3 regions of the Actinomadura sp. 21ATH genome follow, and region 3 is predicted to be linked to each of the others. Evidence: riboswitches for the same ligand, from Rfam matches in the RefSeq annotation. Region 3 holds a riboswitch; each other region holds the start of a gene.
The links. Region 3 has a riboswitch for cobalamin ahead of ACA361_RS30830 (VWA domain-containing protein). Riboswitches for the same ligand answer to the same signal wherever they lie in the genome.
Positions count from the first base shown of each region.

Region 1: it holds a riboswitch for cobalamin, as region 3 does, so the genes downstream of both, ACA361_RS17215 ((2Fe-2S) ferredoxin domain-containing protein) here and ACA361_RS30830 (VWA domain-containing protein) in region 3, are expected to answer to the same signal.
Region 2: it holds a riboswitch for cobalamin, as region 3 does, so the genes downstream of both, ACA361_RS22740 (CbtB-domain containing protein) here and ACA361_RS30830 (VWA domain-containing protein) in region 3, are expected to answer to the same signal.

Region 1 covers NZ_JBGNUR010000005.1:19,824-23,087, reverse strand. Annotated here, with positions in the region: gene ACA361_RS17225 (FecCD family ABC transporter permease) at 1-617, opposite strand, end outside; gene ACA361_RS17220 (ABC transporter substrate-binding protein) at 623-1,603, opposite strand; gene ACA361_RS17215 ((2Fe-2S) ferredoxin domain-containing protein) at 1,608-1,913, opposite strand; cobalamin riboswitch at 2,026-2,233, opposite strand; gene ACA361_RS17210 (hypothetical protein) at 2,790-3,264, shown strand, end outside.
Region 2 covers NZ_JBGNUR010000007.1:273,410-276,673, reverse strand. Annotated here, with positions in the region: gene ACA361_RS22750 ((2Fe-2S)-binding protein) at 383-1,075, shown strand; gene ACA361_RS22745 (CbtA family protein) at 1,064-1,810, opposite strand; gene ACA361_RS22740 (CbtB-domain containing protein) at 1,810-2,034, opposite strand; cobalamin riboswitch at 2,065-2,253, opposite strand; gene ACA361_RS22735 (LuxR C-terminal-related transcriptional regulator) at 2,576-3,264, shown strand, end outside.
Region 3 covers NZ_JBGNUR010000013.1:189,920-193,183, reverse strand. Annotated here, with positions in the region: gene ACA361_RS30845 (helix-turn-helix transcriptional regulator) at 1-136, opposite strand, end outside; gene ACA361_RS30840 (ATP-binding protein) at 324-878, shown strand; gene ACA361_RS30835 (TetR/AcrR family transcriptional regulator) at 894-1,589, opposite strand; cobalamin riboswitch at 1,723-1,856, shown strand; gene ACA361_RS30830 (VWA domain-containing protein) at 1,954-3,264, shown strand, end outside.

The sequences.
Region 1 (3,264 bases), on a different contig from region 3:
TCGGCGCCGTGCGGATCATCGGAGGTGATGACCAGGTAGCTGGCCACCGCCGACAGGACCTCGGCGGTGGTGACGCCCGCCAGCACCAGCCGTACCGTGGTCATCCGCCCGCCGGCCCGGGCCAGGAAGTACACCAGGACCAGCGCCAGCAGCGCCCCGGTGAACGCGGCCAGCGGCAGCGAGAACGCCCCGAACCAGGACACGTGCAGCACCACGACCAGGACCGCCCCGACCGTCGCGCCGGACGAGACCCCCAGCAGCATGGGATCGGCGAGCGGGTTGCGCACCAGCGCCTGGAGCGCCATGCCGCACACCGACAGGCCCGCGCCGACGACCGCGCACAGCAGGACGCGGGGGAGCCGGACGTCCAGCACGATCGTCGCGCGGACGGGCGTCCAGTCGGGGGCGGCCAGTGCGGGATGGATCCGATGCAGGAGGATGCCCCAGACCTGGTCGGGCGGGACCCGTACCGACCCGGCGGCGATCCCGGCCGTCGCCGCCGCCAGCACCAGCGCGACCAGCGCCGCCAGCACCAGCGCGTAGGGGACGCGCCGCCGGGACCGGGGCGCGCCCGCGCCGTCCGTGGCCGGGGCGCCGGCGGCGCGCGGTTCGGCCAGGTCGGTCACCTGAAGCGGTCCGGGTGCAGCTGCCGGGCCAGCGAGTCGACCGCGGCCGCCACCCGCACGCCGGTGACCGTGGACGACAGCGGCAGTGTCGCGAACCGCTCGTTCTCGATGGCGGGGACGTCCTTGAGCGCCGGGTTGCCCAGCAGGAACCTCTTCTTGTCCTCGGCGGACCGGTCGCCGTAGTCGTAGATGAGGATCACGTCGGGTGCGCGCTCGGCGAACTGCTCGAACGAGACGTCCCCGTAGGGCTTGTCCACGTCGGCGAACAGGTTGGTGCCGCCGGCCAGGCGGATCATCTCGTTGCCGATCCCGGCGCCGCCCGCCGTGAACACCGTCTTCTCGCCGCTGTCGTAGACGGCCACCTTGACCGGGGAGACGCCCGACAGCCTGCCCCTGACGCCGTCCAGGACGGCGCGCAGCGAGGCGATCCGCCGGTCGGCCCGGTCCGGGACGCCGAAGATCTTGGCGAGGGTCCGGAGCTCTTCCTCGACGGTGGCCATGGTGACCGGCCCCTCGGGGCACTCCTCGCCGTTGAGGTGGGTGTCGATCCCGGCCTTCTTCAGCGCGGCCCGGGAGCGCCCTTCCTTCTCCTCGAAGGCGCTCTTCCAGCCGCCGTAGACGAAGTCGGGCTCGGCCGCCAGCAGGGTCTCGAACGAGGGGTACTCCTTGGAGATCACCTTCACCCGGCCGTAGGCGGCCTGGAACTCCGGCAGCACCCTGTCGTCGAGGTATCCGGTGCCCACCATCGACTTCTCCAGCCCGAGCGCCAGCATCACCTCGGTCGCGTGCTGGTTCAGCGACACCGCGCGCTGCGGCGGCCGCTGGTACGTCGTGGTCACCCCGCAGCTGGCCACCGTCACCGGAAACCCGGACGGCGGCGCGCCCCCCGGCCCGGCGGTGGCGCGCTCCGTACCGCCACCGCATCCCGCCACCAGCAGCACCGCCGCCAGCACCACGCCGGGGCGCATGCGGATCATGACATCACCTCTCACGGTACGAACCGGCCGCCGGACGTCGCGGCGGCGTGAAGGAGTACAGGTCCAGAACGGCGGGAGGCTCGGCGAGCCCGGGACCGCCGGCGCGCACCCAGGCGACGATGTCCTCTGTGGCCGCGGAGTCGTTCACCAGCCCCAGCCACACCGGCCGCGCGCCCCGCGCGCGGCCGGCGGACGAGGGCTGCACGACGATGACGTTGGCCCGCTCGCACACGTCCAGGCAGTGCGAGACACGGACCGGGACGGCCTCGGTCAGCCGCGCCAGCTGGTCGTCGTGATCGATGCCGGTCACCTTGGGACGGCCGCAGCAGCAATCCCGGCACACCGTCACCCGGCACGGTGCCGGGCCCGGAGAACCCACGGGCATACAGCCCCTCCTCTCTGGGGAGATCCGCCCCAGTTCCATCGAGGAGGCGACCGCGTGAGTCTCCTGGCTCTCGGGTCAACGCTCGTCCCGGCCTTCCCGCCCGCGTACGCGGGCAGTGGCATGGTTCGGGATCCGCTCGCCGATCACAGTGGCGGGACCGCGCCGGATTCGCACCGGCTTCCTCGTCCGCCGTCGCCTACACCGCACATGGTGTCACATGCGGCACTTGCACAATAATCGCAACAAGGTGGAACCCCGTCGCGCGGAGCGCACCGCCCGGTCAGGAGGCGCGACCGCCGCTCGTAGACGCTGACATGGCGCCGGCCGGAGGCGGTGTACGGCTCGCCCCACCGTTCGCGCAGGCCGAGGCCCGCGACGCGCGCCATGAGGTCGAACTCGGGCGGATGCGCCAGGCGCAGCCGCCTCGGCGATCAGCTCACGACCCCAGCCGGCACGACCCACAGGTCGGATGCCCAGGACCTCCCCGAATGACGGCCGCCCAGCAGCCTGACCGCCACGGCGAAGCCCATGCAATAGGAAAAGCGCAGTGAGGTCGAGAAGTTGATCGCCCGAGGCGCCATGAGTCGCCGGGGAGAAGGAGGAGATCAACTCCTCGCCTCTCCCAGGGGCCTGTCGGACGGGGCTGTTTTTCTACGTCCGGGAGAATGGCCGGTCGGACGGCATTGGGGCCCTTCGGCCCTAGGAGCGGTACCCGAATCCGCCTACTTTCATGTTACGAAATCAAGAGCCACGTCATCGATGGGATCAATGCTGCCCGATTCTCCTTAAAAGGAGGTACTCATGACCGAGCACATTCTGCTGTTCGAGGGCACGTGCGGCCGCTGCGGGCGCCTTGCCGCCGAGGTCGTGGAGGTCTCCGCGGGCAGACTGGACGCCGTGCGGCTCACCGATCCGCGCGCTGCGCGGTGGGCGGCCGACGCCGGCGTCGAACTCCCGAACCGGCCCGCCCTGGTGGTGCTGTCCGGCCCCCGTCCCCGGCTGCTGACGGGGAGGAGAATGGTGTCGGCGCTCGTACGGCTCCTGGGCCCGCGGCGCAGCATGGCAGTCCTCAGGGCGCTCGGCGAGGATCACGCCGAGGACGACGGAGGACGACGGAACTTCCTGCGTACCGGCCTGATCGGCCTGGGCGTGGTCGCCGGCTCGGTCATCGTCCCCGGGACCGCGCACGCTCGATCGGCGCGGAAGTTCACCCCCGACGAACAGGCGGCCATCCGGCGCCGGATGGCGGGCTACGACCGCATGGACGCCGTCCGCG
Region 2 (3,264 bases), on a different contig from region 3:
TGGGAAGTTCGGCCACGGGTCAAGACAGGCGCCTTGACATGCGGGTAACGTGGCCGGTGACATGCGGCGCTTCGTAGTGATCCTTCGCTGCCGCGACGGGGCCTGACAGGCGGGCCACCCCCGTCGCGGAGTCAGCGCTCGGCCGTAAGCCCTTCGATCTTCTCGCTTCCGCGAAGCCTTGGAGTACGCATGAACACCCACGTTTCCGCCACGCCCGACGACGCCGCCGAAGAGGCCGCCCGGGCGCTGCAGACCGCCCTGGACCGCCGCGACAACGGCGGCCGCCCCGCCAAGTGACCCCCGGGTCGACTCGTGGCGTGTCGCCCCGCGGCGCCCCCTCCGCGGGGGCAACACGCCACGAGTGAACGGCTAGGGTGGCGCGGTGGCCGGAGTCGAACGGATCGGGACGCGGGACGTCGCCGGGGTGCTGGGCGAGGTCGCCGCGCTCGGGGCGTTCTTCGAGATCAGGACCGATCCGGCCGAGGAGGCCGATCCGACCTGGCGGCCGCTGCCCGAGCCCGACACCGCCCGGCTGGACGGGCTCGTGGACGCCTACGGGCGGCGGCTCGGCACCGGTGAGCGGCGCGTCGCGGCGTCGATCCTCTTCCAGGGGCTCGCGTCGCGGCTCTGGTCGCCGGTGATCGCGGCCGCCGCGCTCGGGACCGTACCGGACCTGTCGGGCCTGCACTGGCGGTGGGCGCCGGGCGCGCCGATCGCGCTGTGGCTGGCCGATCCCGCGGGCCGTCAGGCCGCCGGTCCGGCCGCGCTCGCCGATCTCGTCCACGCGGAGGTCGTGCGGCGGCACCTCGAACCGCTCCGCGCGGCCCTGTGCGAGGTCGTCCGGCTGGCGGACGGGCTGATGTGGGGGAACGCCGCGTCCGCCCTGGCCGGCAGCCTGCGCCCCGGCGTCGCCGCGCCGGCCGCCGCCCTCGTCCGCGAGCTGCTCGCGCGCGAGCCGCTGAAGGGTACGGGGGAGTTCGGCCGGCACGGCTTCGTCCGGCGCAGCTGCTGCCTCTACTACCGGGTGCCGCCCGGCGGCGAGATGTGCGGCGACTGCGCCCTGCTACGCCGCTAGCGGCTCCTTCCGCGAAGCCGCCTCCCGGCGGTGCGACCGTTCCGTCAGGGCGCCGAACAGCAGGCCCAGCGTGGCCCACAGGACGACCTGGACGCCGAGCGAGGCGATCCGGAAGTCCCACAGCACCGTGCCGGGGAACCCGTCGGCGACCGCGTCCGGCCGCGGCGTGAGCCGGAAGACGGCCGCGACCACGACCGCGAACCCGGCGGCCGTGGCGGTCGCCGCGTTCCAGCCGCCCAGCCGCGGCGCCAGCCGGGTGAAGACGACCACCGCGGCGGCGGTGGCGAGCACGCCCAGCGCGACCATGCCGAAGTACAGCGCGGTACGGCCCCCGATCGTCTCGGGCGCGCCCACGGCGGGCGGCGTCGGCGGATACTTCAGGAACGGCACCAGCACGAGAGCCGTGAAGCCGCCCAGCGCGACCAGGGCCGCCGTGGCGCGGGCGCCGAGCGCGCCGATCCGGCCGTACGCGAAGGCGAACGCGATCGAGAACAGCCCGCCGACCGCCACGCCGTAGAACGCCATGGCCGTGATGAGGCCGCTCGTCCGCTGGACGGTGCGGCTCACCACCACCTCCTCCTCGGCGCCGTGCCCCGCGTGCGCGTGCGCGGCCCGCGCCTCCTCGAACGCGATCGCCTTGTCCGCCTGCGGCTCGCCGTAGATCCAGGCGACCAGGAGGCCCGCCGCGGCGGCGGCCAGGCCGGCGAGCAGGCCGCGGATGAGAAGCGCCCGCATCAGTGGCAGGGGAAGCCGAGCAGGTGCCGGCCGTCGTGCGTGAACTCGTGCACCCACGTGCCGCCGAAGAGGGAGGTGGCGCCCTGCTCGGCGCCGGTGAAGTAGAGCAGCGCGGCGCCCAGGACCAGGGCGAGGACCGCCCAGGGAAGGATCTCGCGCACGGGTACGCGCCGTACGGGCGGCGCCTCGGGAACGGCCTGCCGTGCCATGTCGGCCTGCGACATCGGGGTCTCCTCACGGGGTGCACTCGCCCCGGTAGCGGGAGGACGACGGGTCAGTCTCCTGACTCCCAGATCATCGCCACCCTCCGACCTTCCAGCCGGGTACGGCCGTGGTCGCGTGCGGGGGAGGCTCCCTGGTCACAGTGGCGGGACCGTCCTGGAATCGCACCAGGTTCCTGCGCACCGTCGCCTCGAATGTGAACTTGTCGCCCCGAGGTTCCCTTCGCCGGGCTTCCAAGTCAAGCGCGGTGCGCACAGGTGAGACATATGTGGGAGGGGGCGCCACCCGTATCTCCCCCCGCTGGAGATGCGGACGGTGCCCCCTCCCGCCCCGGCGGCGGCGTTGTTTCGGCCGGCCGCCGCCGGTGCCTCGCGCGGCCGTTCCGGAAGCTCCCACGTCCCGGAAAGGTCCCGCACCATCGAGAGTGCCGCGACGGCGCCGGGTGTGCATGAGTAGCCCCTACTCAATTCCCTGAGCGATTCCCCGGGCGGTCCCGCGCGCATCGTCTGGTGGCGCGCGGTGAGCGTCCGTACGATCCCTGTTGTGCGGACCTCATGGCCGTTCACCGGCCGTACGTCGACGCTCGACGAGATGGGCGCCCTGCTGAGCGCGCGCGAGGCGCGGGGCGTGGTCGTCGCGGGGGACGCCGGGGTGGGCAAGACCCGGCTGGCCGGCGAGGCGCTGCGGCGCCTTGAGCCGGCCCGGTTCACCGTGCTGCGGCTCGGCGGGAGCACTGCGGAGGCGGCGATCCCGTTCGGGGCGTTCGGGCACGTCCTGGCCGTGGAGGCGCTGGACCTGGCGGTCAACCCGATGCGGCGGGCCGCGGAGGCGGTGCGCGCGCTCGCCGGCGGCCGCCCGCTGCTGGTGGCGGTCGACGACGCGCACCTGCTCGACCCGGCGTCGGCGGCGCTGGTGCACCACCTGGTGCTCCAGCGGGACGCGCGGGTGCTGGCGACGGTGCGCGCCGGCGAGCCGGCCCCCGACCCCGTGACGGCGCTCTGGAAGGACGATCTGGCCCGCCGGCTGGACCTGGTCCCGCTGACCCTGGCCGAGAGCCAGGCGGTCGTGGAGGCCGCGCTGGGCGGCCAGCTCGCCGAGTCGACCGCGCGGCGGCTCCACCACAGCACCCGCGGCAACCTGCTGTTCCTGCGCGAGCTGGTGCAGGCGGGCCTGGACCAGGGGCGGCTGGAGGCGGCCGGCGGGGTCTGGCGGTGGCACGGCGACCTGCCGCT
Region 3 (3,264 bases):
TCTCCAGCCGGGAAACGGTGGCCCGCGACCAGTCCAGCCGGTCCGCCACCTCTTGCAGGGTGAGCCCCTGCGTCTCTCGCAGCCTGCGCAGCTCGCGGGCCAGCCGGCGGCCGCGCACGGTGGGGCGATAGGTCATGGGCCGAGAGTCTCTCTATTCGGTCGGTGCCGTTCAAGGCATACGAGCAAGCCGGTAACGGCAATCTCGCGAAGCGTGTTGCGGAACTGAGAATCTCACGCGAAGCTGTGCTCATGTGACCGAACGGAAACACTCAGTGACCGTGCGGTTCACCACCGCGCACCACGGAACTACACGGGAGGATCCCGTGAAGACCTCGCCAGAGACGGCCGGCCTCGCCGGTCACGCCCCGTACCCGCCGGCCTCCCTCGGCGACGCCGTCCCCCTCGCACCGACCGTCCCGCCACAGGTCCCGACCGCCGCGGTCCCCGCCGCGCCGCCGTCCGGTGGCCTGACCTGGACGCTGCCGGCGGGCCCCGCCTGCGCCGGCCACGCCCGGTCCACGCTGGCCGCGGCGCTGGCCGAGGCGGGCGTGCCGCGCGCCGCCGCCGGCGACGCGCGGCTGATGGTCAGCGAGCTGGCCACCAACGCCCACCAGCACGCCCGCGAGCACGGCCCGCACGAGCTGTGGCTGTACGCGGGGCCGCCCGGCGAGCTGCGGTGCGCGGTGTTCGACCGGCACGCGGCCACGCTGCTGCCCGCCTACTCCTGGACGTCCGGCGACTACGGCCGCGGGCTCAGCATCGTCCGCGAGCTGTCGGACGGCCGCTGGGGCATGCTGCGCACGTTCTCGCGCCGCGCGCCCGGGGTGCCGGGCAAGGCGGTCTGGTTCGCGGTGCCCGGCGAGGCCCGGCTGCCCTGACGGCGGCCCCGGCCGTCAGGCGCCGGCCGGGGCCGCCGCCGCGTCGCCGGCCTCGGCCCCGTCTCCCGCTTCGGTTCCGGCCGCGCGGGCGTCCTCGACGGCGGGGGCGATGTCGGTCAGCAGCGCCAGCAGCGAGCGGGACAGCAGCGTGTACACCTGCCCGCGGTCGAGGGTGCCCTCCTGGAGCCACTGGCGGGTGGCCGCCTCCGCCAGCCCGGAGTACGTGCGCAGCACGGCCCGCAGCGTGCCGGTCGGCTCCATCCGCAGCACGGCGAGCATGTGCTCGACCGTCAGGTCGCGGAACCGGTTGACGATGTGCAGGAGCTGCGGGTCGCGCCCGAACCCCTCGGCGTCCACCGCCGCGAACCAGGTCGTCGCGTTCCCCTCGGCGGCCTCCAGGAAGAGCCGGACGCACAGGTCGACGGCCTCCTCCAGGGAACGGTTCTCGTCCGGCGGCGGGGCCACCATCGCGGCCGCGCCGGACAGGTCCCGGACGACCTCCAGGAACAGCTCGCGCTTGGTGCCGAAGTAGTAGTGCAGGAGCCCGCGCCGCACCCCGGCCTCCGCCGCGATCGCGGACGTGGAGACCTCGGCGTACGGCAGCTCGGTGAACATCCGCCGCGCGACGCCGAGGATCTGGTCGCGCCGCTCGTCCGGGGACAGCCGCTGGTAGCGGCGGGAATCCGGGCTGCGGGAGGGTGACTGGGCCACCCGGACAGCCTATGCGGCGGCGCGACCGGCGGGCCCGCCCCGGGGCTCGCGCGGGGCCCGCCGCGGCGCTGTCACCTGGGCGCGACTTGGGCCGGTCAGGGCGGTATGCCATCCTGTGCAGGCGACGGAAGCGGAGGAACCCGGTGCGAATCCGGGGCTGTCCCGCAACTGTGACCATGGGGAGCTCCCCCTCGAAAGCGGCCACGGCGTCCCGCCAGGGACGCTGGAAGGCCGAGGGGGAGCGGCGATCCGGGAGCCAGGAGACTCCGGCCGTCGTGGCGGGCGCTCCGGTGCCCGCGAACAGCCGCCACGGGCGTGGACACCCGAGGGAAGGACGATGAGGCATGCCCTGTCTGATGGGCCGATGAGCCGTGCGCGCGCCGCCGCGGCGCGCTACCCCTTTTCCGCCGTCGTCGGGATGGACGACCTCAAGCTGGCGCTGCTGATCAACGCGGTGTCCCCGGGCGTGGGCGGCGTGCTGGTACGGGGCGAGAAGGGCACCGCCAAGTCGACGATCGTCCGCGCGCTGGCCGATCTGCTGCCGTCGACGCGGGTGGTGGCGGGCTGCCGGTTCGCCTGCGACCCGCGCGACCCCGATCCCGGCTGCCCCGACGGCCCGCACCCGGTGTACGACGCCGAGGACGAGGACGGCGGGGCCGGAACGGCCGGCGAGGGCGGGGACGGATCCGGCGCGCCGGTCGAGCCGCCCGGGACCGAGGAGCGCCCGGCGCGGCTGGTCGAGCTCCCCGTCGGCGCCTCCGAGGACCGCCTCACCGGCTCCCTCGACATCGAGCGCGCGCTCACCGAGGGCGTGAAGGCGTACGAGCCGGGCCTGCTGGCCGCCGCGCACCGCGGCGTCCTGTACGTCGACGAGGTCAACCTGCTGCACGACCACCTGGTGGACCTGCTGCTGGACGCGGCGGCGATGGGCGAGTCGTACGTCGAGCGCGAGGGCGTGTCGGTCCGGCACGCCGCGCGCTTCCTGCTGGTCGGCACGATGAACCCGGAGGAGGGCGAGCTGCGGCCGCAGCTGCTCGACCGGTTCGGGCTCACGGTCGAGGTGGCGGCGACCCGCGATCCGGCCGAGCGGGCGGAGGTCGTCCGGCGCCGGCTGGACTTCGAGGAGGACCCGGTGCGGTTCGCGGCCGGGTGGGCGCTGGCCGAGGCGGAGCTGGCCGCCCGGATCGCCGCCGCGCAGTCCCGGCTGCCGCGGGTGGAGCTGACCGACGCCGCGCTCCGCCAGATCACCGCGGTGTGCGCCGCGTTCGAGGTGGACGGGTTGCGCGCCGACCTGGTGACGGCGCGCGCCGCGATCGCGCTGGCGGCCTGGCACCGGCGGACCGTGGTGACCGCCGAGGACGTCCGGACGGCGGCCCGGCTGGCGCTGCCGCACCGGCGCCGCCGCGACCCGTTCGACGCGCCCGGCCTCGACGAGCGGCGGCTCGACGAGATCCTCGACGAGCACGCCGCCCCGGAACCGGAGCGGCCCGAAGCCGAGCCCGAGCCGCGCCCCGGGCCCGAGCCGCGGCCGGAGCCGCCGCGCGACGGCGAGGACGGCGGCGGCGAGGGGCCGCCCGAGGACGACGGCCCGGACGGCGACGGCGGCGGCGGTCCCGGCGGTGGCGGGCGGCCGGACGATCGGCCCGGCGGCGCGCTCAGCGTGCTGGACGCCCTG